3 regions of the Sodalis ligni genome follow, and region 3 is predicted to be linked to each of the others. Evidence: predicted binding sites of a transcription regulator. Region 3 holds the regulator's gene; each other region holds the start of a gene.

Region 1 (10,789 bases), 2.4 Mb from region 3:
GGGCGATTAACGGCGGCAAATGCCGATCGCTGTAACGCTTACGCAGCTGGCGCGAGATATCCAGGCCGGTCATGTCCGGCAACTGGATATCCAGCAACACCAGGTCGTATTCGTCCGGATCAAACATGGTCAACGCGTCGTGGCCGTTCATGGCGACATCCACGCTGCTGCCCAGCTTCTCCAGCACCGAGCGCGCCACCACCACATTGAGTTCGATATCTTCCACCAGCAAGACGTTGAGCGCCGGCAAGGGCAGTTCTTCCTCTTCATTTCCATCGTCGGGAACGACCTCAGGCGCGACGATGGATAGGCTGAAACAGGCCCCCTCGCCCCGGCGGCTCTTCACCTGGATATCGCCGCCCATGGCCTGCGCCAGGCGTTTCGATACCGCCAGGCCGATACCGGTGCCGGTGGCCGGTTTGCCCCCTTGCTGATCCTTGACCTGGTAATACATGGCAAAAATCTTATCCTGCTCTTCTTCAGGGATGCCAATGCCGGAATCCTGTACGTCGAAACAGAGCAGATCCGGCCCTTCCCGGTGGATGCGGATGGTGATTTTTCCCTGCTGGGTGAATTTCACCGCATTGCCGATGAGATTCCAGAGGATTTGCCGCAGCCGGGTACCGTCGGCGACGATATTGCGCGGCAGCGGCTCCTGGGCGTCCATCACCAGCTTCAGCCCTTTGGGCTGTACCAGCAGACCGGAGAGGTTCTCCAAATCCACCAGGAAGGCGGTGAAGTCCAGCGGCTGGTTATCCAGCTGGACGTGGCGGCGCTCCAGTTTGTCCATTTCGATAATATCGTTGAAAATATTTCCCAGGGTAATGGCGCTGACGTGCACGGTTTTCAGGTAATTGAGCTGTTCTTTGTTGAGGTCGGTATCCAGCAGAATACGGCTTAATCCTACAATGCCGTTAAGGGGCGTACGCAGCTCGTGGCTGATGGTAGAGATGAAGGTGGTCTTCTCCCTGCTGGCGTTCTCCAGCGCGTCCTGGTAGCGCTTACGCTCGGTTATATCGCGGCCAAAACCCATTAGCCCATGCCGTTTGCCCACGCGATCGTAAAACGGCACCTTGCGCAGCTCGAAGCAGGCCCGGCGCCCGTCAGGATAGACCAGCCACTGTTCATAGGTCAGCGAGACGTTATGGCGGAAGACCTTTTCATCGGTCTCAATGACTTTATCGGCAATTTCCGGTCCGTAGACGTCCTTGGGCGTCAGGCCTATCAACTGCTTCTCGCTTTTACCCACCAGCAGCTCCATTGCCCGGTTGCAGCCGGAGAATTCTTTATTTTCATTGCGGTAATACACCAGGTCGGGAGAGGCGTCCAAAAAAGAACGCAGCAGGGAGGATTGCTGTTCAAGCTCGATTTGCGCCTGTTCACGGCGCGCCATTTCTTCGGTCAGCTTGTTCAGCGCGCCCTGGCGGGCGTCTTCGGCTTTTTCGCGATCGGCGATTTCCTGGTTCAGTTGCGCGATATTTTCCTGCAACTGCTGATTAAGCAGTAAATCGCGGTTGCGCATCTCTTCGAGCTTGTCCACCAGCCGGGCCAGCCGCTGGCGCGACTCCTCAAGCTGTTCCACCACCACCGAAAGGAAATATACCGCCCAGGGCGTTATCAGCAGGCCGAAAAAGATTGATCGCACCACGTCGATGCTTTCCACTTCCCCGCGCAATAGCATGGTGACGGCCATTTGCACAATCATCGCCAGCACCACCAGCGCCGACGCCAGCAGGAGCGAGAACCGCACCAGCCCTAATTTCACCATCAGATCGACGTAATATTGCGCCAGCAGGCGGATTTGCTTCATAGCGGTTTCCTTAAGTAGCATTAGGGTCAATGATACCTCAAAAAACAGTTTTTTAGCGAAATCCGCGGCTTGAGGTTGCCTGATAGGAAAGAACCTCGCAGTTTATGATAAGCGCGGCTTCATCCCTTGATAGGGTGTGCCGAGGGCGGCGCCCTGGGGACCGTTGGCCAACAGGTCTTGATAGATGGCATTCATGCCGGTGAACGTGTTTTCGCACCATAACGGTGCAAGCAGCGTCGGACGGCGGGCGCTGGCGCTGATGCGGTGAAACAGCACCTCAGGCGGTGTGCGGCGGATCAATTCGCCGGCCAGGGCAGTGTAGTGTTCCAGCGTCAACACCGGTAACCGCCCCGCCCGCCAGGCGGCCGCCATGGTGCTGCCCTCCACCACCAGCAGCGGGTGCAGTTTCAGGCCGTCTACCCCGGCGGCCAATACCTTTTCCAGCGTATCCCGGTTGTGGGTGATGTCTTCTCCCGGCAAACCTATGATCAAATGGGCGCACACTTGCAGTCCCCGCTGGCGGGCCAGGACGGCGGTGCGCTGGTAGCAGGCGAAATCATGACCGCGATTGATCCGGTGCAGAGTTTTATCCTGTGCGCTTTGCAACCCCAGTTCCAGCCAGACTTCATACCCCTGCTGCCGGTATTCCGCCAGTAAATCCAGCACCGCCGGCGGGACGCAGTCGGGACGGGTGCCGATACAAATACCGACGATATCCGCCTGTGCCAAGGCCTGCCGGTAGAGCCGATCGAGTTCGCGCACTTCTGCATAAGTACTGGTATAGGCCTGGAAATAGGCCAGGTAGCGTTTTGCCCGATCGATACGGCCTGTCTGTTCGGCGAACTGCTCGGCCACGCTCAGGAATTGCCGATTTTCATCGGCAAACGAGGCAACATTGCAAAAAGTACAGCCGCCCCGGCCCAGGGTCCCGTCACGGTTGGGACAGCTAAACCCGCCATGCAGCGAGAGTTTATAGACCTTCTGTCCATAACGGCGCAAAAGATCCCCGCCAAACATATTGACTACTTGCGGCAACTGCATATTCTTTACATCCGGTTCGGGTATGGCCGTTAATGCTAGCGGAATTATCATCTTTGCATGATGATATCGATCAAAGCCCCTTGCAGCCGCCGCCAAAGAAGCATAATTATGCAATAATAATGAGAAATAAATCATACCTGCTATGATTAATATTTCTTATTCGAGCCGGGTGGCTTATTCAAATAGTCACTAATTTGTAAAAACAGAGACATAATGGGCAAAAACACTCCATATCAGCATATCCTGCTATTAAAGGTGTCCGCCCTAGCATGGTGCAGAGATCCAATGGCTGCACTATAGTGCGACAGCGCATGATTGGCAGGGGATGATTTGCAGGGATAATGCTTATTAAATAGCTATTAAGTTATTTTTAATCATATGGTTAATCGTGTTTTGGCTCTAACCGGGACGGTCGCCGGGCATATTTGACCTGCGTGGTGTTTCTCGTTAATTTGGAAGGCCGTTGGAAGAATTCCGGCGGGGCTGACGACGCGTCATAATTATGCAGTTAATGAGATTCCTTCTTAAAGCAAGTCGTTTATCATGAGTAAGACCGCCACGATAAGGTTTTCGCGGAGCGGGCCAGCGGTAAAACAGCGTGTTGACGCGTTTGATCCGCTGCCGCTCGATATCGATACGCCTGTTCGCAGTAGGTTGTAAGAGTCACCTGGAGCCTGGGGAGGTCCATGAATATGTTGTACGATGAATCCCAAGTAAAAGACAACTGCGGCTTCGGCCTGATTGCCCATATCGAAGGCGAGCCCAGCCATAAAGTGGTGCGTACTGCAATTCATGCGCTGGCCCGTATGCAGCATCGCGGCGCGATCCTGGCCGACGGCAAGACCGGCGACGGCTGCGGCCTGCTGTTGCAAAAACCGGATCGGTTCTACCGCATGGTGGCGCAAGAGCGCGGCTGGCGTTTGGCCAAGAACTATGCGGTGGGCATGATTTTCCTCAGCCAGGATGAGGAGGAAGCCCGCGCCAGCCGGAAGATAATGGAAGAGGAACTGCAAAACGAAACGCTGTCCATCATCGGCTGGCGCGAGGTTCCCATCAATCCGGACGTGTTGGGTGACATCGCCCTCTCCTCCCTGCCCCGCATCGAGCAGATTTTCGTCAACGCCCCGGCCGGCTGGCGCCCGCGCGATATGGAACGCCGTCTGTATGTGGCGCGCCGCCGCGTGGAAAAACGGGTGGTTGACGACAGCTTTTATGTTTGCAGCCTCTCGAACCTGGTGACCATTTATAAAGGCCTGTGTATGCCGGCGGATTTGCCGCGCTTTTACCTGGACCTGGCGGATCTGCGGCTGGAATCGGCCATTTGCCTGTTCCATCAGCGCTTCTCCACCAATACCGTCCCGCGCTGGCCGCTGGCCCAGCCTTTCCGTTATCTGGCCCACAACGGCGAGATCAATACCATCACCGGCAACCGTCAGTGGGCGCGGGCCCGTGCGTATAAGCTGAAAACCCCCCTGATTCCGGATTTGCAGGACGCCGCGCCGTTCGTCAATGAAACCGGTTCGGACTCCAGCTCGCTGGACAATATGCTGGAACTGTTCCTCAGCGGCGGCATGGACCTGATTCGCGCCATGCGCTTGCTGGTGCCGCCGGCCTGGCAGAACAATCCGAACATGGATCCGGAGCTGCGCGCCTTTTTCGATTTCAACTCCATGCATATGGAACCCTGGGACGGACCGGCCGGCCTGGTGATGTCCGACGGCCGTTTCGCCGCCTGCAACCTGGATCGCAACGGCCTGCGTCCGGCGCGCTATGTCATCACTACCGACAAATTGATCACCTGCGCGTCCGAAGTAGGGATCTGGGACTACCAGCCGGATGAAGTGGTGGAAAAGGGCCGCGTCGGACCCGGCGAACTGATGGTTATCGATACCCGCAACGGGCGCATCCTCCATTCGGCGGAAACCGATGACGATCTGAAAAGCCGCCATCCCTATAAAGAGTGGATGGAAAAGAATGTCCGTCGCCTGACGCCGTTTGAAGAGCTCGCCGACGACCAGGTAGGCCATCGCGAACTGGACGACAGCCGGCTGGCCAGTTATCAAAAACAGTTCGGCTACTCTAATGAAGAGCTGGATTCCATTTTGCGCGTGCTGGGGGAGAACGGCCAGGAAGCCACCGGCTCCATGGGGGACGATACGCCGTTCGCCGTGCTGTCCAGCAGGCCGAGGGTGATTTACGATTACTTCCGCCAGCAATTTGCCCAGGTAACCAACCCGCCTATCGACTCCCTGCGGGAAGCCCACGTCATGTCCCTGGCCACCTGTATCGGCCGGGAGATGAACGTATTCTGCGAAGCGGAAGGACAGGCGTTCCGGCTGGCCTTCAAATCGCCGATCCTGCTCTATTCCGACTTTACCCAGCTCACCACCCAGGAAGAGAGCCACTATCGCGCCGACAAGCTGGATATTACCTACGATCCGACGCAGCGGAATATGCAGCAGACCCTGCTGGCGATGTGCGACGAGGCGGAAGAGAAAGTGCGCCAGGGGACGGTACTGCTGGTGCTAAGCGACCGGCTGATTTCCCCAACCCGGCTGCCGGTGCCCGCGCCGATGGCGGTGGGCGCCATACACACCCGCCTGGTGGAAAAAAACCTGCGCTGCGACGCCAATCTGATCGTTGAAACCGCCAGCACCCGCGATCCGCATCATTTCGCGGTGCTCATTGGCTTCGGCGCCACCGCCATTTACCCGTATCTGGCTTATGAAACCCTGGCGGCCCTGATCGACAACGGCACCATCGAAAAAGATTACCGTACCGTGATGCTGAACTATCGCAACGGCATCAATAAGGGCCTGTACAAGATCATGTCCAAAATGGGCATTTCCACCGTGGCCTCGTACCGCTGCTCCAAACTGTTCGAGGCGGTGGGTCTGCATCGCGACGTGACCGATTTGTGTTTCCAGGGCGTGGTAAGCCGTATCGGCGGCGCCGACTTCAGCGATTTCGAACAGGATTTGCTGAATCTGTCCAAACGCGCCTGGCTTAAGCGCAAGCCGCTGGATCAAGGCGGTCTGCTGAAATATGTCCACGGCGGTGAATATCACACCTATAACCCAGACGTGGTTAAAACGCTGCAAAAAGCGGTGCAAAGCGGCCTGTACAGTGATTATCAGCAGTATGCCAAACTGGTGAACGAGCGTCCGGTGGCCGTGCTGCGCGATCTGCTGGCCATCAAACCCAACGGCCAGGCGGTTACCCTGGATCAGGTGGAACCGGCGGAAAATCTGTTTAAACGGTTCGATACCGCTGCCATGTCCATCGGGGCACTGAGCCCTGAAGCCCACGAATCCCTGGCGCAGGCCATGAACGGGCTGGGTGGTTTCTCCAATTCCGGCGAGGGTGGCGAAGACCCGGCCCGCTACGGCACCAATAAGGTGTCGCGGATCAAGCAGGTGGCGTCGGGCCGTTTCGGCGTAACACCGGCCTATCTGGCCAGTGCCGACGTTATCCAGATCAAGGTGGCGCAGGGCGCCAAGCCCGGTGAAGGCGGCCAGTTGCCTGGAGATAAGGTCACGCCCTATATAGCCCGCTTGCGCTACTCGGTGCCCGGCGTCACGCTGATTTCGCCGCCGCCCCATCACGATATCTACTCCATCGAAGACCTGGCGCAGCTGATTTTCGATTTGAAGCAGGTGAATCCAAAGGCCCTGGTATCGGTCAAACTGGTTTCCGAACCCGGCGTCGGCACCATCGCCACCGGCGTGGCGAAGGCCTATGCGGATTTGATCACCATTGCCGGCTACGACGGCGGCACCGGCGCCAGCCCGCTCTCTTCGGTAAAATATGCCGGCTGTCCGTGGGAACTGGGACTGGTGGAAACCCAGCAGGCTCTGGTGGCAAACGGTCTGCGCCACAAAATCCGTTTGCAGGTGGACGGCGGGTTAAAGACCGGCCAGGATATTATCAAGGCGGCGATTCTCGGCGCGGAAAGCTTTGGCTTCGGTACCGGCCCTATGGTGGCGCTGGGCTGTAAATATCTGCGCATCTGCCATCTGAACAATTGCGCCACCGGCGTGGCGACCCAGGACGAAAAACTGCGGCGCGATCATTACCGCGGTCTGCCGGAGCTGGTGACCAACTACTTCCATTTCATTGCGCAGGAAACCCGCGAGATGATGGCGGAACTAGGGGTGACCCGGCTGGTGGATCTCATTGGCCGCACCGATTTGCTGCTTGAGCTGGACGGTATTTCCGCCCGGCAGCATAAGCTGGACTTGTCGCCGCTGCTGCAAACCGCGCAGCCGCATCCCGGCAAGGCGCTCTATTGCACCGAAGGCAGCAATCCGCCGTTTGACAAAGGCCTAATGAATAAAACTCTGCTGGAGCAGGCTATGCCCCATGTGGAAGCCCGGCAGAGCAAAACCTTCTATTACGACATACATAATACCGATCGTTCAGTGGGCGCTACGCTGTCCGGCGCCATCGCCGCGCTGCATGGCGATCAGGGCATGTCCGCCGATCCCATCAAGGCGCATTTTACCGGCACCGCCGGCCAGAGCTTCGGCGTTTGGAATGCCGGCGGCGTGGAGCTGACCCTCACCGGCGATGCCAACGACTATGTGGGTAAAGGCATGGCCGGCGGCAGCATCGTCATCCGCCCGCCGGTGGGTTCGGCGTTTCGCAGCCACGAAGCGACGATTATCGGCAACACCTGCCTGTACGGCGCCACCGGCGGCAAGCTGTTCGCCGCCGGACGGGCCGGAGAACGCTTTGCCGTGCGTAATTCCGGTGCGATTACCGTGGTGGAGGGCATTGGCGACAACGGCTGTGAATATATGACCGGCGGCATTGTGTGTGTGCTGGGCCGCACCGGCGTCAATTTCGGCGCCGGCATGACCGGCGGATTCGCTTATGTGCTTGATGAGACAGGAGAGTTTCGTAAACGCGTCAATCCCGAACTGGTGGAAGTGCTGGATGTCGATCAGTTGGCTATCCATGAAGAGCATTTGCGCGGCCTGATTACCGAACATGTGCACTTGACCGGTTCGCACCGCGGGGAAGAGATCCTGGCGGATTGGCCGGCCTGGGCCTCCAGGTTTACCCTGGTAAAACCGAAATCAAGTGATGTGAAAGCATTGCTGGGTCACCGTAGCCGTTCCGCAGCGGAACTACGCGTACAAGCGCAGTAAGAGGTTAATAATGAGTCAAAATGTTTATCAATTTATCGACTTGCAGCGTGTGGATCCGCCGAAAAAGCCGCTGAAGATCCGAAAAATTGAGTTTGTGGAAATCTACGAACCCTTCTCCGATTCGCAGACCAAGGCGCAGGCGGATCGGTGCATTTCTTGCGGCAATCCCTATTGCGAATGGAAATGCCCGGTGCACAACTATATTCCGAACTGGCTGAAGCTGGCCAACGAAGGGCGGATTATCGAGGCGGCGGAGCTGTCGCATCAGACCAACAGCCTGCCGGAAGTATGCGGACGCGTGTGTCCCCAGGATCGTTTGTGCGAAGGATCCTGTACGCTGAATGACGAATTCGGCGCCGTCACCATCGGCAATATCGAGCGTTATATCAACGATAAAGCCATCGAGATGGGCTGGAAACCCAGCGTCGGCGATGTGGTTTCCACCGGCAAGCGAGTGGCGATTATCGGCGCCGGCCCCGCCGGGCTGGCCTGTGCCGATGTGCTGATCCGCAACGGTGTGCAGGCGGTGGTATTTGATCGTCATCCGGAAATCGGCGGCTTGCTGACTTTCGGCATTCCGTCGTTCAAGCTGGAAAAAGATGTCATGATCAAGCGGCGGGAAATTTTCAGCGAGATGGGCATCGAATTTCGTCTGAATACCGAGGTCGGCAAAGATATTATGTTAAGCGACCTGTTGGGTGAATTCGACGCGGTATTCCTTGGCGTCGGCACCTATCAATCCATGCGCGGCGGCCTGGATAATGAAGATGCCCCCGGCGTGGTGGACGCGCTGCCGTTCCTGATAGCCAATACCAAACGGCTGATGGGGTTTGAAAATGCCCCCGCCGCGCCTTATGTCTCCATGGAAGGCAAGCGTGTGGTGGTATTGGGCGGCGGCGACACCGCCATGGACTGTGTGCGTACCGCTATCCGCCAGGGCGCATCCAGCGTGATCTGCGCTTACCGTCGCGATGAGGCCAATATGCCCGGATCTCGCCGCGAGGTGAAGAACTCCCGCGAGGAAGGGGTTGAATTTATGTTCAATCTGCAGCCGGTGAGTATTGAAATCGACGGCGCCGGACAGGTGTGCGGCGTCAAGATGGTGCGTACCGAAATGGGCGAGCCCGATGCCCACGGTCGGCGCCGTGCGGAAATCATCGCCGGGTCGGAGCATGTGCTGGCAGCGGATACGGTGGTGCTGGCGTTTGGTTTTCGTCCGCACGCCATGTCCTGGCTGGCTGATTTTAGCGTGGAGCTCGACGGACAGGGGCGGATTATCGCGCCGGAAAACAGCGAGGCCGCCTTCCAGACCAGTAATCCGAAAATCTTTGCCGGCGGCGATGCGGTACGGGGTTCCGACCTGGTGGTCACTGCAATTGCCGAAGGCCGCAAAGCTGCCGACGGCATCATGAATTATCTTGAGGTCTGATTCTGTATGTCCCGCCCGAATGGGCGGGAATACCTGCGAAAAGGGCTTATTTAACCACGCGTAACGATGGACGGCCGCCGCGGGGCGGCGTTGGCGGTTCATCATCGTCCGGACGGGTATCATCCTGGCTATCGGGGCGATCGCCGTCAATAATGGACATGACCGTCTCCGAACCTTTATCAGGGGCTGATGCGCCCGCTTCCGCGCTGTATTGTTCATAACCGACTTCCGGCTCAAACATGGTGCCGGCGCCATTTTCACGGGCGTAGATCGCCAGTACCGCCGCCATGGGCACGCTGACCTGGCGCGGTATACCGCCGAAGCGAGCGTTGAAGCTCACCACATCGTTGGTCATTTCAAGGGAAGCCACCGCGCGCGGCGCGATATTCAGCACGATTTGACCGTCACGGGCAAATTCCATCGGCACCGAAACGCCGTCAACGGTAACATCCACCACCACGTGCGGCGTCAGCTCATTATCCAGCAGCCAATCATAAAATGCCCGCAGCAGATAAGGGCGACGAGGAGAAAGTTGAGAGACTTCCATACCAGCTAACCCCGGGTCTGCAGGCGCATTTCGCGCTCGGCTTCGGTGAGGGAGGCCAGAAAGGCGTCGCGTTCGAATACTCGCGTCATATAGCCTTTCAACTCTTTGGCGCCGGCACCCGCCAGTTCGATACCCATTTGCGGCAAACGCCACAGCAGAGGTGCCAGATAGCAATCCACCAGGCTGAACTCTTCGCTCATGAAATAGGGTGCCTCGTTGAAGACAGGGGCCACCGCCAGCAGTTCTTCGCGCAATTGACGACGTGCGCTTTCCGCTTCCTGGGCGTTGCCCTGTTCGATTTTACGCATCAGGGAGTACCAATCGCTTTCAATGCGATGCATCATTAAACGGCTGGTGCCGCGGGCCACCGGATAAACGGGCATCAAGGGCGGATGGGGAAAACGTTCATCCAGGTATTCCATAATGATGCGCGATTCATACAGGGTCAACTCGCGATCGACCAAAGTCGGTACGGTGCGGTAAGGGTTGAGGTCAATCAGGTCCTGGGGCAGATTATCCATCTCTACCTGCTCGATTTCGACACTGACACCTTTTTCCGCCAGTACGATCCGTACTTGATGGCTAAAAATGTCGGTCGGGCCGGAAAACAGCGTCATCACCGAACGTTTGTTGGCAGCGACAGCCATGAAAACCTCCAAGTTTATCTAGAAAATACCGCGAATAGCCATACAACCCGGCTACTATCCTGAATTGTTTCACCGTTACCCATCGTTACTTTACCGGCATGGCCGCAACCAACCCTGGTTGCATCAGTATGAAAAAACGCCGGCCAAGTAAAAACAGGCATA
Region 2 (10,789 bases), 1.3 Mb from region 3:
GAGGATATGGGATGAGAGGCACCAACACCGGAGATATCGTCGCCTTCACGACGGCAGTCAAAACCGGCAGCTTCGCCGATGCCGGCCGCGGGCTGGGTCTGTCCCGTTCCGCGGTAGCGAAGGCTGTCGGCCGTTTGGAAGCGAGGCTGGGTGTCCGGCTTCTCAACCGGACCACGCGGGCCTTCAGCGTTACCGAGGAAGGCCAGCGATTCTACGAGCAGTGTATTGCCATCCTTGACGATCTTGAAGCCGCCGAGAACAACGCCGCAGGACGCGATGCCAAGCCGAAAGGAACCTTGCGAATCACGGCGCCTGGCGCCTACGGTCAATTACACGTGATGCCTGTCATACGACGCTTCCTCGCGGATTGGCCCGAAGTCTCCGTCGAACTGAGCCTGACAGACCGCGTCGTGGATATCGTGGAGGATGGATTCGACCTGGCCATCCGGATCGGCGGCCTTGAAAACACCCCGCAAGATCTGATCTCGCGCGGCATAAAGCGCTATCCGACGATCTTCTGTGCCTCGCCTGAATACCTGGCCTTGCGCGGCGCGCCGGAAACGATTGAGTCCTTGCGCGATCATACATGCTTGTTCTACTTCGCTTCGAAGGCCCGAGCCACCAGCCAGCACTCTTGGCGTGTAAGGGGCCCGGACGGATCGTGGCAATCGATCTCCGGCAGGCAACGTTTCGTGTCGGATCGGGGCGAAGCGCTGCTGGAGGCGGCCCTGTTTGGAATGGGCATCGCTTATCTGCCTGCATTTCTTTTCGAACCTCATGTCGAAGCAGGACGGCTCATAAGGGTGTTGCCCCAGTACCAAACAGAGGAAGTGCCAATCTCGGTTCTATATCCCTCGAAGCGCTACCTACCCGCGAAAGTGCGCGCCTTCATCGATGCGTTGGTGGATTCATTTGAATCATCCTAACGTCCGCTCCCGCCGCTAAGCCCTCGTTGATATACTGGCAGCGCCAAAACATATCATTTACAATCCGAAGAATATGGCAATCAACTTTTTTGGCTTTATGCCTGCATTACTGCCTGTCGCCCTCTCCCCCGGGGCAAGCTTCACTCTTGTCATGAGCGGCGCTCTCGCCGGCGGACGCAGTGGGCTTTTTAGGACGCTGGCCGGAACGGCTTTGGGCATATACACACACGCGCTTCTTATCGGGCTCGGAATAACCGCTGTCATTGTCTCGTCTCCAGCGATTTTTGGTGCACTGAAAATTGCCGGGACAGTCTATCTCCTTTGGTTAGGATTAATGCTCATCGTCAGCGGCATTAAATCAAAGCGTACCGAACTCACCATCAAAATCACTTCGATTACAATAAAACAGGCCTGGCTGGCTAACGTACTGAATCCTAAGGCCATCATGTTCTATCTGACAGTGGTTTCACAATTTGCCGGAATAGATGGCGGCATCAGCAACTATCTGACTCTTGCTTCCGTGCATGTGGGGTTATGAGCATCTGGCTTATTGCCATCAGTCATGCACTCATTTTCTCAGCTAAAAACCAATCCACTACTGCTGAAAAATACGTCAACATCGCAGGCGGTCTGCTACTGATTATTTTTCATTACACAGCATAATAAGATGAGGGTTCGGGCCGGGAACAAGGAATGCTTGACGAGTAACGCTTTTATTCAAAACAGGACCAACCAGCAGATGCAAAATAGGTTATATTGCCTGTTATTCAAATAAGAGATTTGCCTGCATGTTAAATGATATTCTCACACCATTAATGTTTGTACTTATCGCTCTTATTATCAGTATTAAAAAGTGGCATCAATAAAAGAACTTATTATATAGTTATCGCACTTTCGCTCTTGGGTCATTTTCTTACTTTATTGTCGATTGAAAGCTTAAGTGCTGTTAATATTACATTCCATGGCATTATTGATTATTTTATCTCTACGGCCATAACGCTGATTATTTCGCTAATAATCTTATTGATATTTCAATTAATTAAAAAGGTAAATGAAAATTATGAATAATGGTAATATTCCACCCAGCGATTAAAAAATCATGAACAACCTCAGGCGCGATATAGCTTTTGGCGCGCTTGGCGGCGCGTTGACCGGTGGCCCGTCTGGCGCGGTAATGGGAGCCGGACTTGCCGCCGCGCAAAATGTCACTATTGGCCTGATGGATCATGGGCCGGTCAATGTACAGATGCCACAGGTGCCGATGAGGCCAACCCAGCTACATCAAGTCCCTTCGCTCAATATTCCTGGGGGAATGCCTTCTGAACAATGGAGGAATAATTTAAGGCCTTAATTTATACTTTATACCAATAGTAACAGGAACATTATTTTATGATCCCATGGCAATGGACTATCAAGATATCCAGCAGTTTCATAATCGCCAAAGGGATCAAAACTCATATGCTGATTTTTTTCTTGGAATCTCTTTTCTCCTGAAGGCACCCCCCCTGGAGGGTCAGGATCTCAGACTTGCTCAGCACACCTTTTCTTTTGAGATTGACGAGTAATTGCTCGACGTTATCCAACTCGACTGCATCACCAGCCATACGGGTAATAGCTACGGCCATACGGCTCATGCCGTCACGTTCAGCGGTGACTTTGTGGGATTTAGCAAGCCTGCGGACTTGAGTTGCAACACTTACAGCGGCTATTTTAGTCATCGAAAACCCCCAATTTGCATCCAAAGTATAGCAAGATGCTGGCTTGTTGTCTCCACCTAGCGATTCAACTGCATGTTTCGCCCCATTCCGATCACCGCCCATCATGGTATCGGAACATATTGCCAAATTATGCTTTTCACATACAATGAAAAATGCCATTAATGATGTGAAAAAATCATTAATGGCATTGTTTTTATTTAATCAAATCATTTGATTGAAAATCAATCTCACTCCCACTCAATCGTCGCCGGCGGCTTCCCGGAAATATCGTAAACCACCCGTGAAATCCCATCGATTTCATTAATGATCCGATTGGACACCCGGCCCAAAAACTCATACGGCAGATGCGCCCAATGGGCGGTCATAAAATCGATGGTTTCCACCGCGCGCAGGGAGACCACCCAGTCATACTTGCGGCCGTCGCCCATCACGCCCACCGAACGCACCGGCAGGAACACGGTAAACGCCTGGCTGACCTTATTGTAGAGGTCCGCTTTATGCAGCTCTTCGATAAAAATCGCATCGGCGCGGCGCAAAAGGTCGCAGTATTCTTTTTTCACCTCCCCGAGCACCCGCACGCCGAGGCCCGGACCAGGGAACGGGTGGCGATAAAGCATATCGTAGGGCAGTCCCAGCTCAAGGCCTATGCGGCGTACCTCGTCCTTGAACAGCTCTTTGAGCGGTTCCACCAGCCCCAGCTTCATCTCTTTCGGCAGGCCGCCGACATTGTGGTGGGATTTGATGACATGGGCCTTGCCGGTGGCGGAGGCGGCGGATTCAATCACGTCGGGATAGATAGTGCCCTGGGCCAGCCATTTGACGTCGGTCTGTTTGCCGGCTTCCTCATCGAACACTTCCACAAACACCCGGCCGATTGTTTTGCGTTTGGTTTCCGGATCGGCGATACCGGACAGGGCGCTGAGAAAACGCTCCTCCGCCGGGACATGGATAATATTCAGGCCATACTTCTCGCCGAACATCTCCAATACCTGGGCGGCCTCGTTCAGCCGCAGCAGTCCGTTATCCACAAATACGCAGCTCAGGCGATTGCCGATGGCGCGGTGCAGCAGCATGGCGGTGACGGACGAATCCACACCGCCGGACAGTCCCAGAATCACATGGTCGTCGCCGATTTGCTGGCGTAGGCGGCTGACGGCATCTTCGATAATCTTGTCCGGCGTCCACAACGCCTCGCAGCGGCAGATATCCTTGATAAAACGTTCCAGGATCCGCTGGCCCTGGCGGGTATGGGTGACTTCGGGATGGAACTGCACGCCGTAGAACCTTTTTTCCTCGTCGGCCATGATGGCAAACCGGCAGCTCTCCGTGCTGGCGACGGTGACGAATCCCGCCGGGATGTCGGTGACCTTGTCGCCGTGGCTCATCCAGACATCCAGCAGCGGCTTGCCGTTGACGCTGAGGGAATCCTTGATGTCCCTGACCAGGGCGCTGTCGTTTAACACCTCAACCTGGGCATAGCCGAATTCGCGCTCATGGGAACCTTCCACCCGGCCCCCCAGCTGCATGGCCATGGTCTGCATGCCATAGCAAACGCCCAGCACCGGGACGCCGGCCTGGTAAACATACTCCGGCGCAACCGGGCTGTTATGTTCGGTGGTGCTTTCAGGGCCGCCGGAAAGAATAATGCCGCTGGGTTCGAAGGCGCGGATTTGCGCTTCCGTCACGTCCCAGGCCCAGAGTTCGCAATAGACGCCCAGTTCGCGCACGCGGCGGGCGATAAGTTGCGTGTACTGCGAACCGAAGTCCAGAATCAGAATGCGATGTTTATGGATATTATCTGTCATAGAAGGCGTATTCCAAGAGCGGTGGTCAAAATACAACACCACCCGGCCGCGGCCGGGAAGAAAAAATCAGGGATGGCCAATCCTCGGCCATCCGACGCAACGGGCGGCGCACCAGGGAGATAATGCACTATTACCGCCCGCAGCGCACCGTCCGGCGCGTTTAGCCCATGCGGTAATTCGGCGATTCTTTGGTGATGGCGACGTCGTGGACATGGCTTTCCTGAATGCCGGCGCCGCTGATGCGGACAAATTCAGCCTTGGTGCGCAGTTCGTCGATGGTGGCGCAGCCGGTGAGTCCCATGCAGGAGCGCAACCCGCCCATCTGCTGATGCACTATCTCTTTCAGGCGGCCTTTGTAAGCCACCCGCCCTTCTATGCCTTCCGGCACCAGTTTATCGGCGGCGTTGTCGGTCTGGAAATAGCGGTCGGAGGAACCTTTGGACATGGCGCCCAGGGATCCCATGCCGCGATAGGATTTAAACGAACGGCCCTGGTAGAGTTCGATTTCGCCGGGGGATTCCTCGGTACCGGCCAGCAGCGAGCCCACCATGACGCATGAGGCGCCGGCGGCAATGGCTTTGGCGATATCGCCGGAGTAACGGATGCCGCCGTCGGCGATAACCGGAATACCGGTGCCTTCCAGCGCTTCCACCGCATCGGATATGGCGGTGATTTGCGGTACGCCGACGCCGGTAACGATACGGGTGGTGCAGATGGACCCCGGCCCGATACCCACTTTAACCGCGCTTACGCCCGCTTCCACCAGCGCGATGGCGCCGGCGCCGGTGGCGATATTGCCGCCGATAATCTGCAAATCGGGATATTTTTCACGGGTGGCGCGAATGCGCTGCAATACGCCTTCGGAATGGCCGTGGGAGGAATCGATGAGCAGCACGTCGACACCGGCGGCCACCAGCGCGTCGATACGCTCTTCATTACCCGCGCCCGCGCCCACCGCCGCGCCTACGCGCAGCCGGCCGTGCTCATCTTTGCAGGCATTGGGCTTGCGTTCCGCTTTCTGGAAATCTTTTACCGTGATCATGCCCAGCAGATGGAATTGTCCGTCCACTACCAGCGCTTTTTCTACACGCTTCTCGTGCATTTTTTGCAGCACGACTTCGCGGGCTTCGCCCTCTTTCACCGTGACCAGACGTTCCTTGGGCGTCATGACCGCGGTGACCGGCTGGGAAAGATCGGTGACGAACCGCACATCGCGGCCGGTGATGATGCCCACCAGTTCGTTGTCATCGGTGACCACCGGATAACCGGCGAAACCGTTGCGGGCGGTCATTTCCTTGACCTGGGACAGGGTGGTTGACGGGGTGACGGTCTTGGGATCGGTCACCACGCCGCTTTCATGTTTTTTCACCCGGCTGACTTCTTCGGCCTGGCGCTCGATGGACATGTTTTTATGGATAAAGCCGATACCGCCCTCTTGGGCCAGTGCGATAGCCAGGGGGGCTTCGGTAACGGTATCCATGGCCGCGGAGAGCAGCGGAATGTTGAGACGGATTTTTTTGGTCAGTTGAGTTCCCAGCTCGGCGGTGTTGGGCAGAACCGTGGAATGTGCAGGTAAAAGGAGGAGATCGTCGAAAGTCAGGGCTTCTTTTGCGATACGTAACATAGCAATATCTCACCAGGGTGGATGTATAAAATATTGCCGTGGCATTATACAGAACGTAAACGGTTGCCTCCAGCTATTTTTTAAAAAAAACCTTGATAACCGGCCAGCGTTAAGTAATATCAACCGATTAAGTCTTTTTTAACAAAGTTGATCCAGCTCACATGTCTGCACCCACCTCGTCAACGATTTTTACCGTTTCCCGCCTGAATCAACAGGTGCGTGAACTGCTGGAAAGCGGGATGGGCCAGATCTGGCTAACCGGCGAGATATCCAACTTTTCCCAGCCCGCCTCCGGCCATTGGTATTTTACCCTGAAAGACGATCGCGCCCAGGTGCGTTGCGCTATGTTCCGCAACGGCAACCGGCGGGTGACCTTCGCCCCGCGCAACGGGCAGCAGGTATTGGTGCGGGCTTCGTTGACGCTGTATGAACCCCGCGGCGACTACCAGCTGATTGCCGAGAGCATGCAGCCGGCCGGCGACGGTTTGCTGCAGCAGCAGTTCGAACAGCTCAAGCAGCGGTTATCGGCGGAAGGACTGTTCGATCAGATCCATAAACAGCCGTTGCCCAGCCCGTCCCGGCGGGTTGGCGTCATCACCTCCGCCAGCGGCGCGGCGCTGCACGATATTCTGAACGTCCTGCGCCGGCGGGATCCGTCGCTGCCGGTGGTGATCTACCCAACGCCGGTACAGGGACAGGACGCGCCCGCGCAGATCGTCCGGGCCATTGAAACCGCCAACCGCCGGCAGGAGTGCGATGTGCTTATCGTCGGCCGCGGCGGCGGTTCGCTGGAAGATTTATGGAGTTTTAACGACGAACGGGTGGCGCGGGCCATTTTTGCCAGCATATTGCCGGTGGTGAGCGCCGTCGGACACGAAACCGATGTGACCATTACCGATTTTGTCGCCGATCTTCGTGCGCCCACCCCGTCGGCGGCGGCTGAGCTGGTGAGCCGCAATCAGTTGGAGCTGGTGCGCCAGTTGCAGTCGCAGCAGCAGCGGCTGGAAATGGCGATGGATTATTATCTGGCCCAGCGCCAGCAGATTTTTACCCGCCTGCAGCACCGCCTGCAGCAGCAGCATCCCCATTTGCGGCTGGCACGCCAGCAAACCACGCTGGTCAAACTGCGCCGCCGGCTGGACGACGGCGTACAGGCGCAGCTGCGGCTGGCGCAGCGCCGCCATGAGCGGGTGCAGCAGCGGCTGGGCCAGCAATCGCCGCTGCCGCGCATCGGCCGGGTGCAGCAGCAATTGCAGGCGCTGCAATATCAGCTGCAGCAGGCCATGACCCGCCGGTTGAATCAGCAGCAGCAAAAATTCGGCATGTTATGCTCGCGGTTGGAAGGCGTCAGCCCGCTGAATACGCTGGCGCGCGGTTTCAGCGTTACCACCGGCGCCGATGGGGCGCTGATTAAACGCACCGGGCAGTTACAGCCCGGCGATGCCCTGACCACCCGTCTGCAGGATGGCTGGGTGGATAGCCAGGTGGTTCGCATTACGCCGTCGAAGAAGACCGCCGGAAAAAACCGCTAGCCGCCGACACCTGCCGGCCAATGTCCCGGAGATTGCCGGAAGGGACGCGATTAGCATGTTCCGGCTTCGGGACGCATCCTTACTGCTCGGGAGCTGACCGTGCCGCCGATCGGGCAAAAACGTTATACAACGCCCCGATAAACAGCAATACGCAGGTGCCGAGAAATACCGGCCGCATGCCGAAATGGCCGCCGACAACGCCCCCCAGCAGCGGGCCCGCCACCTGGCCGACATATTGCGACGAGGTGGAATACCCCAGGATTTTGCCGGCAATCCTGTCCGGCACATTGTGGCGAATGACGCTGGCGATACAGGGCAACAGCCCTCCTAATGCCAGTCCCATGAAAAACCTCAGCACCACCAGTTGCCAGCCCCGGCTGACAAATGCCTGGGGAATCAGCAAAACCGCCGCCGCCAGCAGGCAGCCGATGATCACATTCCAATGACCGCTGCGGTCGGCCAGCTTGCCCAGCCAGGACGCTGACAGAATGCTGCCCAGGGCCGCAGCGGACATGGCGAATCCCGCCACCAGGGTCACCTGTGAAAATGGCACCAACTGCCCCACGTAAAGGGTAATGATCGGCTCGATGGACATATTGGCGATCATCAGCAGCGCACCGGTAATCAGCATGGCGATAACGGGTTTGCTCATGCGCGCCGCGCCGGCGGGCGCCGGTTCGGCAGCCCGTTTCTTCGCCGCGCCCGGCTCCTCCTTTAATAAAAAAGTGGTGGCAAGGAAAGCGATGAATATTGCCGCCCCGGCGGCGATAAACGTCCCGCGGATGCCAATCAGCGGCGGCAGGGTGCCCCCTATCAGCGGGCCGGCGAAATTACCGGCCATGATGCCGGATGACATTATCCCCAGCGCCCAGCCGGTGCGGGCTTTGGGCGTTTGGGTCGCCACCAGGATCATCGAACCCGAGGCATAGCCGCCCAGCAAGCCGGCGAGCAAACGCAGCGCCACCAGCTGCCAGACGCTTTGCGCCATGCCCAGCAACGTCATGGCGACGGCCATCCCGAGGCTCGCCCGGATCAGCATCAGTTTACGCCCGTATCGATCACCCAGGCGGCCCCACAGCGGCGCGGTAAACGCCGCGCTGAAAAATGTGGCGCCATAGGCTACCCCGGACCATTGGCTGATGGCCGCATGTCCCGATGCCCCTAGTTGCTCCACGTACAAAGGCAGGAAAGGCAGCAATAGCGTCATGGCGATAATGGTGGTAAAGGAGCCGAAAACACAAACAAATAAATTACGCTGCCAGTAGCGACTACCGTCAGCGATATCCACCGAGGCATTAACCATGATAATTCCTTTAACCGCCAAAATACTCAGGCAATATCCGCTTATTCATAAGCGATTTATAGCCATTAGAAGCAAAAATAATACCAACCAAATACCAATGAAAACAACTTCTACCGTCGGGGTAAAAATCACAAAAGACGAGCTGCTCTTTATTTGCGGATTAGAGACGATACGGTTGCTCATTGTATATTCTGCGGCAGATTCATCCTAAAACGCTTTTAATCATCATAAAAGAGAGTAACGATTTGTTAATAAAAGGTTATATTTTGCGAAATTATCAATATTACTCTTTAAAACAACTAGATAACAAGCATAAGTGTTAATTATCTTAACCAGGCGATAACATCACTTTTGGTTTACATGCGGATGTCCGACTAATAGAATCAGGTTTGAATAGCAGACAGTATTGGGCCAAAAGCAACCTCAATAATATTGCCCTGCCGTATACTTACTTTTATATATAGAGACACTGCGCATGAAAGAGCATTTCGTCGCGGGCCTTTGCATGAATTTGTTGGCGTCTGCCCAACGGCAAAAGGCTGCGAACAACGCCCCGGTGGATGTTGTCCTTATCGGCGGCGGCGTCATGAGCGCCACCCTGGGCACGCTTATCAGGGAACTTGAGCCGGACTGGTCTATTCATCTGTACGAGCGCCTGGATAAACTCGCCCAAGAGAGCTCAGACGGCTGGAATAATGCCGGCACCGGCCATGCGGCATACTGCGAATTGAATTACACGCCGGAACAGGCAGACGGATCTATTGATATTTCCAAAGCTGTTTCCGTCAACGAATCATTTGAAATTTCCCGGCAATTCTGGGCTTATCTGGTTAAAAACCAGCGGGTGGGCGCGCCGGAAACCTTCATTAATAATGTCCCGCATATAAGTTTTGTCTGGGGCGAGGAAGATGTGAATTTCCTGCGCAAACGCTATGAGACATTACAGCAAAGCACCCTGTTTAAAGGCATGGAATATACCGAAGACAGCCATGTCATCAAGCAATGGGCGCCCGCGATTATGGAAGGCCGCGATCCCTTTCAGAAAGTGGCGGCTACCCGGATGGTGATGGGGACCGACGTCAATTTCGGCGAACTGACCCGCCAGATGCTGGCGTCGCTGGCGCAACGGGGCGGATTTGATTTGCACCTTAAGCATGAGGTGGTGAACATAACGCGCCGGGAGGATGCGACCTGGGAGATATCCGTCGCCGATTTGAACAATGGCGGCAAACGCTCCAGCGTCCGCGCCCGCCACGTATTTATCGGCGCCGGCGGCGCGGCACTTACGCTGCTGCAAAAATCGGGCGTTCCGGCGGCAAGGGGTTATGCCGGATTTCCGGTGGGGGGCAAATTCCTGGTGACCACCCGGCCCGATATCGTCAATCAACATCAGGCAAAAGTTTATGGCAAAGCCTCGGTGGGCGCCCCGCCGATGTCGGTGCCGCATATCGATACCCGCATGCTGGACGGGCAACGTTCCCTTTTGTTTGGGCCTTATGCCACCTTCAGCAGTAAATTTCTAAAGCAGGGGTCGTGGTTCGATCTGTTTTCGTCGCTGAACCGGCATAATCTGCTGCCCATGCTCCGCGTCGGCTGGGATAATCTGAACCTGCTGCGCTATCTGATAAGCCAGGTACTGATGTCGGATACCAAACGCCTGGAGGCATTGCAAGCCTATTATCCCGGGGCCCGGCTGGAGGACTGGCAATTAATCGATGCCGGCCAGCGGGTACAGATCATCAAAAAAGACCCGGTCAAGGGCGGTATTCTGCAGTTCGGCACCGAGATGGTCAGCGCGGACGACGGATCGCTGTCGGCGCTGCTCGGGGCATCGCCAGGGGCGTCTACCGCCGCGCCAATCATGCTGGAACTGCTGAACAG
Region 3 (10,789 bases):
CCAGGGCCATCGCCTTGCCGATACGGTAGAAATCATCGGTTGAAGCGATCTTGTCCACCAATTGACAGGTTACGCCTTTGGTCAGCAACAGCTGGCGGGCGGTTATTTCGTTGGTGGTGAGCGCCAGGATTTCGGCTTTAGGGAAATATTTACGCACTGCTTTGGCGGATTTGCCGCCTTCGGTCGCCACGACAATCAGCGGGGCTTCCAATTTTTCAGCAGTTTCCACCGCACCGCGGCAAACCGCCTCGGTAATGCGAAGTCTGCGGCTGTCGTTGATGCTTTCGATACGGCTGGGCATAACGCGGTCGGTACGATCGCAAATGGTGGCCATGATGCTGACGGCTTCATGGGGGTATTTGCCCTTGGCGCTCTCACCGGACAGCATAACCGCATCGGTGCCGTCGATAATGGCGTTCGCCACATCACCGGCTTCAGCGCGGGTAGGGCGGGGGTTTTTGATCATGGAGTCGAGCATCTGGGTCGCGGTAATCACGACTTTACGAGAGCGATTACATTTTTCGATCATCATCTTCTGGGCGAAGATAACTTCTTCCACCGGAATTTCCACGCCCAGGTCGCCGCGAGCCACCATGATGCCGTCGGATGCTTCCAGAATTTCGTCGAAATTGTTCAGGCCTTCCTGATTTTCAATTTTCGATATGATCTGGATATGTTCGCCGCCATGCTGTTTGAGATGTTCACGGATTTCCAGAACATCAGAGCGTTTGCGGATAAATGACGCCGCGATGAAATCGACGCCTTGTTCGCAGCCGAAAATCAGGTCGCGTTTGTCTTTTTCCGCCAGGGCCGGCAGGGCAATGGAAACGCCCGGCAGGTTAACCCCTTTGTTTTCACCCAGGTCGCCGTTATTCAGGACCTTACACACCACGGTGGTATCGGTCTTTTCAGTAACGACCATGCCCAGTAAACCGTCATCCACCAAAACGGTGTTGCCGATGGAAAGATCCTGCGGGAAGCCGGTGTAGGTCACCGCAACGCGTTCCTTGTTGCCGATAACGCTTTGATCGGTGGTAAAGGTAAAGCTCTGGCCGGCCAACAGCGAAACGTCGCTGCCGTTTTCCAATTTCATGGTGCGAATTTCCGGGCCTTTGGTATCCAGGAGGATAGCCGCTTTTTTGCCCGTGTTTGCCAGGATGGATCGCAGATTCTTGATACGTTGACCATGTTCTTCATAGTCGCCGTGGGAAAAATTCAGACGCATAACGTTCATGCCGGCGTCCAGCAGTTTGGTCAGCATCTCTACGGATTCAGATTTCGGGCCTATGGTACAAACAATTTTGTCTTTTCATAACAATGGTATCTGCAAGTTGTGATGGATGATGAATCTGGTGTATCGCCGGTGAGTATCGACGATGAAAATATGCAGCTCGGCGAGCCTGTTCCCTACGTTCAAGGATAGGTGACAAAAGTGAGAAAGAGATGAAAAAATGTAAACAAGTCGCCCGGTAAAGCGGGGACGTTTAACAGGCAAGACTATTTTAATTAGTATGGGGCTAATCAATCGGCTGAAACCATTCAATTGAAATAACGTTTCGTATTATAGTTATTGAGGCGGCGGACACAAGATAAAAACAGCGCAAATAATGCTTTAGGCGTCAAAAGCGACTTTTTGGCATATACGCAAAATTTTGTTTTCAACTATTGTACATATGTACTACGGAATTAACTCATGTCCAACCGTCCCATGTTACAAATATATTAAAGCATCGGCGCAAACGGCCTGATGATGGGGTGAGATGGAAGTTTAAACGGAAAAAGGGGTTAAATCAGAAAAGAAAGGAAACAATGGATATGGTGCGTCCGAGTGGACTCGAACCACCGACCCCCACCATGTCAAGGTGGTGCTCTAACCAGCTGAGCTACGGACGCACTAAGGATGGTGCGTTCTAATGGACTCGAACCATCGACCCCACCATGTCAAGGTGGTGCTCTAACCAACTGAGCTAAGAACGCATACCGGACAACACTGCCAGTCTGACAGCGGGACGAATATTAACGGGCATTATCAACCCTTGCAAGGGGAAAAACCGTTTTTTCCCCGCCAGGTCATCCAACTGCCGACGTAATGTGCAGGAAGCCGTTTTTTTGTCCACGCCGGGACGCGTTGCCAGCGATGGTTTCAGCGCGCCGCGCGGTGGAGAATCTGCAGCGGCGGCTGACGTTGCAGCCAGCGTATGCGCATTGACATCATGATTGCCGCCGAGGTCAGGCCGATAATAAAACCTATCCAGAAACCGCTGGGGCCCATGGCGGGGACCGCATAGTCCGTCAGCGCCAGAACATAGCCGCAGGGCAGGCCCAGCAGCCAGTAAGCGGTAAAAGTGATAAAAAATATCGACCGGGTGTCTTTGTAACCGCGCAGGATGCCGTTGCCAATGACCTGGATTGAGTCGGAAATCTGATAAAGCGCCGCCAGGGACATCAAATGCGATGCCATGCTCACTACCGCCGGGGTGGCATTATACCAGCTGGCGATATGCACCCGGAACCGGTAGGTGAGTATCGCCGTCACGCAGGCCAGCATCACGCCGGCGGCCAGGCTGGTCCAGGCGGCGACCCGCGCTTCGTCCACCTTGTTTTCACCCAGGCGGAAGCCCACGCGGATCGTGGCCGCCACCCCGATTGACAAGGGCAGTACGAACATCAGCGCGCTGAAGTTCAGGGCGATTTGATGACCGGCAACGGACACAATGCCCAGCGGCGTCACCAGCAGCGCCACCACGGCAAACAGCGTCACCTCGAAAAAGAGCGAGGATGCCACCGGCAATCCCAGCGAGCACAAACGCCGCAGGGTCGGCCAGTGCGGCAGCACGATAGCGACGGCGGTACGGAAATCCGCAAAGGTGCCGGCCCGGAGCACATACAGCCACATTACCCCAAACATAATCCAATACACCGACGCCGTGGCGATGCCACAGCCCACACCGCCCAGGGCCGGCATACCCAGCTTGCCGTAGATAAACACATAATTGATCGGGATATTTGCCGCCAGGCCGAGGAAACCGATGACCATGCCTGGCTTGGTTTTGGAAAGACCTTCGCATTGGCCGCGCAGCACCTGGAAAAACAGATACCCCGGCGCCCCGAGCAGCAGAAAATGCAGATAGGCGACGGCTTTTTGCGCCAGGGCGGGATCGACACGATGCATCCTGCCGATGACAAACCTGGAATGATACAAAAGGAACATAATCAGCAGCGAGACGGACAAGGCCAGCCAAAACCCTTGGCGCACTTGAAAGGCGATGCGATCGCGCCGGCCGGAACCGTTTAGTTGGGCAATGACCGGCGTTAGCGCCATGATAAGACCGTGGCCGAATAAAATAGCGGGCAGCCAGATGGAAGTACCGACGGCGACGGCGGCCATGTCGGTGGCGCTTACGGAGCCGGACATCACGGTATCCACCACGCCCATGGCGGTTTGAGCGATTTGCGCAAGGATAACCGGTAAGGCCAGCGACAATAATGTACGCGCCTCGAGGAAATACTTCTGCACGCAGGCACCTATGAAGTTATGGATTAAAAATAATACAAGCTGCAGATAAATTAATGATTATGGGTGAATTTAAGCGGTAATTTATGCGGCGTTTCTGAGGCATAGTGTAATGGATTCCCTGCTTTATACCAGTGCAATAATGCACATTTTCCGTGCATAGCGTTTCGCCGCGGGAGGGTATTTGGTTTTCACCTGAAATTGGGGCAATATAATACCCATCTTTTTAAGGTGTCATTAAAAGAGGTCAAGGCCATGTTTACGGGTATTGTTCAGGGCACCGCGTCGGTGGTGGAAATTGATGAAAAAACCAACTTCCGCACGCATTACATTAAACTGCCGCCGGCGCTGCTGGACGGGCTTGAGACCGGGGCATCGGTGGCCCACAACGGCTGCTGACTGACGGTGAGCGCCATCAAGGGAGATGTGGCGAGCTTCGACTTGATGAAAGAAACGCTGCGCATTACCAACCTCGGGGAATTACAGGTGGGGGATGAGGTGAACGTGGAGCGTGCCGCTACGTTCAACGCCGAGATTGGCGGCCATGTCATGTCCGGCCATATCATGTGCAGCGCGGAAATCGTTAAAATCGCCACCTCGGAAAACAACCGGCAGATTTGGTTTAAAATGCCGGACAAGGAGTTGATGAAATATGTGCTGTACAAAGGCTATATCGGTATCGACGGCATCAGCCTGACCATCGGAGAGGTTGCCGCGGATAAATTTTGCGTCCATTTGATTCCCGAAACCCTCACCAGGACAACACTTGGCAAGAAACGCCTGGGAAACCGGGTGAATATTGAAATCGATCCGCAAACCCAGGCGGTTGTGGACACCGTTGAACGGGTCTTGGCGCAGCGGGAGGCCGCACTGGCCGTCGCTGCCGGACACGAAGTGAAAATGAGGTAAAACGCTATATCCCGACAGTGGGGATAGGGACGCTTTATTGCCCGTCCAGGGCAATAAAGCGTTGGAGCGGAAAGTCCAAAAGAACGTACCGCAATGAACGCTTAGCGGGGCACACGAATCCCGCCTTCAACCCCTTGCGGGCTGAACAATACCTGCCATAAATGGATGTTACGGGCGCGAAAAGCGCCGGCACAGGCATTCAGGTAGTAGCAGAACATCCGAAAGAACCGATCCGAATAATTTCCTGATAACGTCGGCCAGGCGGCGAGAAAACGTTCATACCAGGCCATCAGCGTTTTGTCATAATCGGCACCGAAATTATGCCAGTCCTCCATAACAAAATGCTTCTCGCTGGCCCGTGCGATGTGCTGCACGGAAGGGAGGCAGCCATTGGGGAAGATGTACTTGTCGATCCAGGGGTCCACGTTCATATCGGTCTGGTTGGAGCCGATGGTATGGAGCAGGAAAAGGCCGTCGCGTTTCAGGTTGCGATCAATTACGTCGAAATAGGTGGCGTAATTTTTCGGACCTACGTGCTCAAACATGCCTACCGAAACGATACGGTCGAATTGCACGTTGAGGTCGCGGTAATCCTGCAGAGAGATAGTGACGTCCAAACCTTCGCAGCGATCCTGCGCCAGTTTCTGCTGTTCAGCGGAGATAGTCACCCCCTGAACCGAAACACCGTAGTTCTTGGCCGCATAAGCGGCAAGCCCGCCCCAGCCGCAGCCCACATCCAGCAGCGTCATGCCCGGTCTCAACTGCAGCTTTTCGCAGATCATCCTAAGCTTGTCCTGCTGCGCTTCCTCCAGGGTGGTGGCCTTGTTCCAATAGCCGCACGAATACTGCATATAGGGATCCAGCATCAGGCTGAACAGATCATTACCGAGGTCATAATGCTCTTTGCCGACAATCCAAGCCCGTTTTTTAGACTGAAGATTCATGAGCCGCGCGGCGGCAACGCGCATAACATCCTTGAAATGCCGGGGAAGCTTATTTTCCAAACCGGCTCTTAAAACGCGCTGAAAAAAGATATCCAGTCGCTCGCATTCCCACCAGCCGTCCATGTAACTTTCACCCAACCCCAATGACCCGTCCTCTAGCACGCGTTTAAAAATTCCGGGTTCTTGACATGAATATCAAACGGCCTTGCTCCGTTGATCTTTACACCTGCCTCAGCAAGCATTTCATGGATGATTCGATACCAAGCATTATCATGAAAGCTCAGGTCTTCAACACACGAGGAACTCATAGCTTCTCCATCACCTTTCTTCTGTTATAACCCCGTCAGGAAAAGCGTAGCCGATACCTGCGGGCTTTTATAATCATCCACGGGTATCCGTGGTGTCGGATGTACCACAATAAACAGAGGAATATAAAAACACCAATAGACTGTTTGTCAGACGGGCGCTTCATAAATAGGATGACGCCATGTAAAAACACGACATTCTTTTAAAGCAAAATTATTAGACAACTCGTTATATTTGTTAACGATATTGAGTATAAGCCTGCATTCCGGTTTAGACAATAGCTGACAGAATAATGTATTTCACAGATAAGTTAATGATTTCCTATCGGAACAATAACTCATCAGGCACATTCGGCGGTATGAAATATATTATTACATTCGGGAGCGAATCACCTTTGATAAGGGGCTCAGGAGGCCGTGTGCCGCCCTTCAGGAGCGAAACGGGCCGTCGGCCACCGAACGGCGTACAATCAGGGCGGGATGCACTTCGATAATCCTGGCGTTTTCCCGTTTGCTGGTGATACGGTCCAGCAGCATGGTCAGCGCGGCCTCGCCCAGCTCTTCTTTGGGCTGATGAATGGTAGTCAATGACGGGGTAAAAAAGCACGAATTGCGCACATTATCATAACCGATAATTGAGATGTCATCGGGAACCTTCATGCCCATTTCATCAATGGCGCACATTGCACCCATGGCCATGATATCACCGCCGCAAAATACCGCCGTGGGCCTTTGCGGCCTGGACAGAATGAGTTTCATGGCCTGATAGCCGGATTCCGGTTCGAAATCCCCCTGCACAATCCATTGATGGGGAATGGCGATGCCGGCTTCCTCCAGGGCCCGCAGGTAGCCGCGATGACGTCCGCCCCCGGTATTACGCGCCAGTTGGCCGGGTATGGCGCCGATATCGCGATGCCCCCGGGAAAGCAGATAGCGGGTCGCCATGTAACCTCCGGCGAAGGCATTGTCGATAATGGTATCGGTGAAATCCCGGCGAGCTTCGCCCCAATCCATGACCACCATGGGGATATGGCGATACTCTTCCAGCATATTCAGCAACGGTTCGGGATATTCGGCGCACATCACCAGCAACCCGTCCACCCGTTTTTGCGCCAGCATCGCCAGATAGGCGCCCTGTTTGTTCAGATCGTTATGGGAGTTGCACAGCACAAGGGTATATCCCCGCACAAAACAGTGGTGCTCAATCGACTCGATAATTTCCGCGAAGTAGGGCGCTTCGCTTGAGCTGGCCAGCAGGCCGATGGATTTTGTGCGGTTGATCTTAAGGCTGCGCGCCACGTCGCTGGGGGAATAGTGCAGCTGCCCGATGGCCTCCAAAACGGCGATCTTGGTCTCTTGCGCCACAAATCGCGTCTTATTGATGACATGTGACACCGTGGTGGTGGATACCCCGGCGCGTTTCGCCACGTCTTTAATGGTTGCCATGCGTGTAGAACTCCTGTACGCCGAAATAAATAAACCGCCAATTTTCCTTGATTCGGCACTAAAGTGAAAGCGATAAAGATAAATATGCTCGGGAGTTGCTGCCCGGCAAGCTTTTTTAATCGGGTTATGCGACACTGCTTACAACCTACGGGTGTAAAGATATCCCGTTCAGCGACAGGTGTAGTGATAAGGAGAAGTGATGAGCAGCGATTTCAAATTGTCATTAATGACCACGGTATTTTCCTTGCTGGTGATCATTGCGTTCAGCTTTACCGCGGTAATGAATTAAGGCGCCCAGGCGCCTTTTTTTCCTTTCAGCGAATGGTTTTCGGCGTCACGACCCGGCGGGCGCCGACATAGTGATCCGCCCAATAATCTTCATTCAGATAGCTGATGCGGATATCGCGGCCGGTGCGGGGGGATTCGATAAACCGTCCGTTGCCCAAATAAACGCCCACATGATCCGCCGCGCCGCGGTTGGTGATATGGAAGAAAACCAAATCGCCGCTTTCCAGATCGTCTTTCTTCACCGGCGCCGCATCGCGTAAATGGAACATTTCATTGGCGGTACGGGGCATATGAATCCGTACCACGTCCTTATAAGCATAATAGATCAGGCCGCTGCAATCGAACCCGGTATTGGGTGACATGCCGCCCCAGCGATAAGGCTTGCCCATCTGGGACATCAGCTTGTTCATCGCCGTCAATTTGGCATGTTGATAGCGTTTTTTGTGGCTGTCGCTCATGATGATGGGTTGGTCGTTGGCAATGAGATCGAGCGTGGCGCTTTCTTTCATCCGATGCCTGCCGTAACCCTTTTTGTAGCCTTTTTTCGGCGGGGTAAAATTGGCTATTTTTTTTTCGGGGGGGATTGGGTGCAATTTTTTAACGTGGTTTTTTTCGACGGCCGGCTCTTTCGCTTTGGCGACGGGTATGGAATGTAATTTTTTATTGCTGCTTTTTTCAGCAACGAGCTCTTTTGGTTTGTCTGTGCTATGACGGGTGATTTTCTGCTCGGTCACCGGTTTGCTTTTTTTGGTTATCTTCAACACCTCTTTAAGAGGTTTTCGTTTGCGTCGGTCACCTGTTTTAGCCGTACTGGACTGTGATTTTCGCTGGTCGGCATTGATACCGGCATTGGGCGCGGCATGCGCCAAATTGAAAAATAACTGAGTAAAAGCAACACAAAAGCGTAAAGCATAAACGCATGATTAACGCTATCCTCTGTGGCCCCAAAGAGGGGTTATAAATGCCTCAAAGGAATTTAAGCTATTTACCCCTACTTTGCATCATGAATTATCATCATATTGTGAATAAACGTGAACGACTGCATATTTGTTGCATTCATCGGCATAATTTGGCGCAAAATTCAACAGTTTTCAATTGTTAAAAAGAGTTTGGCATCCATGCCCCGGCGCCGGGTAAAAGGCCGCCTTTGGTGTTATCCTTTATTAAGGTGCTGCGCATCTTTGTCCGTGCGGGCTATGGCGGGCAAAAAAACGTTTATCTATTTATACGGTAATCGTTAGAATAGTGATTCTGAGCATAATCCCGCCCAGAGCAGATAAGGCCAGCTTATGGCTTGAGGAAGCGAGACAATGACGACGATTGAAAAAATTCAGCAGCAAATTGCTGAAAACCCGATTCTTCTTTATATGAAGGGCTCTCCGAAATTGCCTGGTTGCGGTTTTTCCGCGCAAGCGGTACAGGCGCTTTCCGCCTGCGGCGAGCGTTTCGCTTATGTGGATGTCCTGCAGAATCCGGATATTCGGGCCGAACTGCCGAAATTCGCCAATTGGCCGACCTTCCCGCAATTATGGGTGGATGGTGAATTGATTGGCGGTTGCGATATCATTCTTGAAATGTATCAGCACGGCGAGCTACAGCCGCTTATCAAAGAAACCGCGGTGAAATACGGTTCTCAGGAAGATCAGCCGTCCAATTGAGTCAGTGAGGGCTTCTAGCCTGAGCGTTCAGAAAAGATAAAAGCCAATCCTATCGCTGGGATTGGCTTTGATTTTATGGTCAAAACAAACATGCTCTCCCGCTTTTCGGCCATCTCCGTGATTTGATTTAATCAGTTTCGCCGCTGCTATCGTCGCCGAGCGGCGGTACCGGCCAACCCCCGAGACGCTTCCAGCGATTCACCAGTTCGCAAAACAGCTCGGCGGTCCGCTCGGTATCGTACAGGGCCGAATGGGCCTGGCGGCTGTCGAATTCAATTCCTCCGGCGGCGCAGGCTTTCGCCAATACGGTCTGCCCAAGCACCAGTCCGCTCAGCGCCGCGGTGTCGAAGGTGGCAAAAGGATGAAACGGGTTGCGTTTGAGATTGGCGCGTTCCGCCGCCGCCATCAGGAAACCATGATCAAAACCTGCGTTATGGGCCACGATTACCGCACGGTTGCAGCCTTGATCCTTTATGCCTTTGCGCACCATCTTGAAGATTTCATGCAGCGCATCGTATTCGCTTACCGCACCGCGTAAAGGATTGGACGGATCGATGCCGTTAAACGCCAGCGCCTCCGGCTGTAACAGGGATCCGGGGAAAGGTTCGACATGAAAATGCAACGTTTGGTCCGGCACGAGCCAGCCTTCTACATCCATGTTCAATGTCACGGCGGCAATTTCGAGCAAGGCGTCGGTAGCGGCGTTAAAGCCTGCGGATTCTACATCAATGACAACCGGATAAAAGCCGCGGAAACGGCCGCGAAGGGAATTTACATCGTCTATTTCAGCCATGCCTGTTCTTACTATTTAGAAATACAGCCCGCATTATGGCAAATTTTGTTCCGGTATGCATGGCGAATCCATTTTCATTGGCTGCCCGCAATGGAATAGTGCGGTGATTAAACGGAAAATGGAAAGATAATCCTGAATAGGGACCCCTGTCTTGGGTCCCGTCCGTTACGATGTAACTTTAAGCATTCGCGGATTTATGATGTGCGGCGCATTACCGACCGCCACCGCCCGGCCGTGGCCAATATGTCAGTGCCCGAGGCCCAGGCCGGCGTGACGCTGCTCGATCAATTCTATTTTATAACCGTCGGGATCTTCGATAAAGGCGATGATGGTCGTGCCGCCTTTCACCGGTCCGGCTTCACGGGTAACCGTGCCCCCGGCCTGGCGGATGCGTTCGCAGGTAGCGGCGACATTATCTACGCCCAGGGCGATATGGCCATAGGCGCTGCCGAGATCGTAGCTGTCGACTCCCCAGTTATAGGTTAATTCAATAACTGCGCCTTCGGTTTCTTCGGTATAGCCGACAAACGCCAGCGTGTATTTATATTCAGTGTTCTCACTGGTGCGCAATAGGCGCATTTCGAGTATTTTAGTATAGAAATCAATAGATCTTTGTAAATTTCCAACTCGTAGCATGGTATGTAGCAGGCGCATAATATCCTCTTGGGATCATGACGGTGTAATGTCCGCCGCAGAAAAGGTAGTCGCCAGTATAGACCGTGGGACGGCGGTTTTACAGTATGTCGGACGGGCGGGCGAGGGCAAAAAATCTTGCCAGTTGGGTAAATAACGTCTTCAATGAAAGTAAATAAGGAGGGCCTGTGCCGGAACAGCTTGAGTTTTTCACCATACCCAGTCCCTGTCGCGGTATCTGCCAGTCGGACGCCCGCGGCTACTGTATTGGCTGTTTCCGTTCCCGGCAAGAGCGCTTT

What was found. The regulator PurR, encoded in region 3, represses purine synthesis genes. The targets are predictions, from matches to a motif close to CANGCAAACGTTTGCNTG.
Region 1: gltB (glutamate synthase large subunit) is a predicted target of PurR. The motif match lies at 3,409-3,426, and genes of this name have one in related genera.
Region 2: guaB (IMP dehydrogenase) is a predicted target of PurR. The motif match lies at 6,126-6,143, and genes of this name have one in related genera.

Annotation. Positions count from the first base shown of each region.
Region 1 is NZ_CP075169.1:691,820-702,608, reverse strand. It holds gene arcB (aerobic respiration two-component sensor histidine kinase ArcB) at 1-1,810, opposite strand, end outside; gene mnmL (tRNA modification radical SAM protein MnmL/YtqA) at 1,913-2,851, opposite strand; gene gltB (glutamate synthase large subunit) at 3,544-8,004, shown strand; gene GTU79_RS03225 (glutamate synthase small subunit) at 8,015-9,433, shown strand; gene sspB (ClpXP protease specificity-enhancing factor) at 9,480-9,980, opposite strand; gene sspA (stringent starvation protein SspA) at 9,986-10,627, opposite strand.
Region 2 is NZ_CP075169.1:4,425,037-4,435,825, forward strand. It holds gene GTU79_RS20695 (LysR family transcriptional regulator) at 12-926, shown strand; partial or broken gene GTU79_RS20700 (LysE family translocator) at 1,000-1,589, shown strand; gene GTU79_RS31870 (E492 group microcin) at 2,026-2,277, shown strand; gene GTU79_RS20705 (hypothetical protein) at 2,381-2,644, opposite strand; gene guaA (glutamine-hydrolyzing GMP synthase) at 2,872-4,449, opposite strand; gene guaB (IMP dehydrogenase) at 4,610-6,073, opposite strand; gene xseA (exodeoxyribonuclease VII large subunit) at 6,235-7,605, shown strand; gene GTU79_RS20725 (MFS transporter) at 7,685-8,908, opposite strand; gene mqo (malate dehydrogenase (quinone)) at 9,384-10,789, shown strand, end outside.
Region 3 is NZ_CP075169.1:3,086,801-3,097,589, forward strand. It holds gene pykF (pyruvate kinase PykF) at 1-1,261, opposite strand, end outside; tRNA gene GTU79_RS14325 (tRNA-Val) at 1,817-1,893, opposite strand; tRNA gene GTU79_RS14330 (tRNA-Val) at 1,902-1,977, opposite strand; gene GTU79_RS14335 (MATE family efflux transporter) at 2,144-3,517, opposite strand; partial or broken gene GTU79_RS14340 (riboflavin synthase subunit alpha) at 3,770-4,423, shown strand; partial or broken gene cfa (cyclopropane fatty acyl phospholipid synthase) at 4,525-5,675, opposite strand; gene purR (HTH-type transcriptional repressor PurR) at 6,102-7,118, opposite strand; gene cydH (cytochrome bd-I oxidase subunit CydH) at 7,318-7,407, shown strand; gene GTU79_RS30395 (C40 family peptidase) at 7,433-8,275, opposite strand; gene GTU79_RS14365 (Grx4 family monothiol glutaredoxin) at 8,717-9,064, shown strand; gene rnt (ribonuclease T) at 9,192-9,857, opposite strand; gene gloA (lactoylglutathione lyase) at 10,104-10,511, opposite strand; gene GTU79_RS14380 (DUF1289 domain-containing protein) at 10,679-10,789, shown strand, end outside.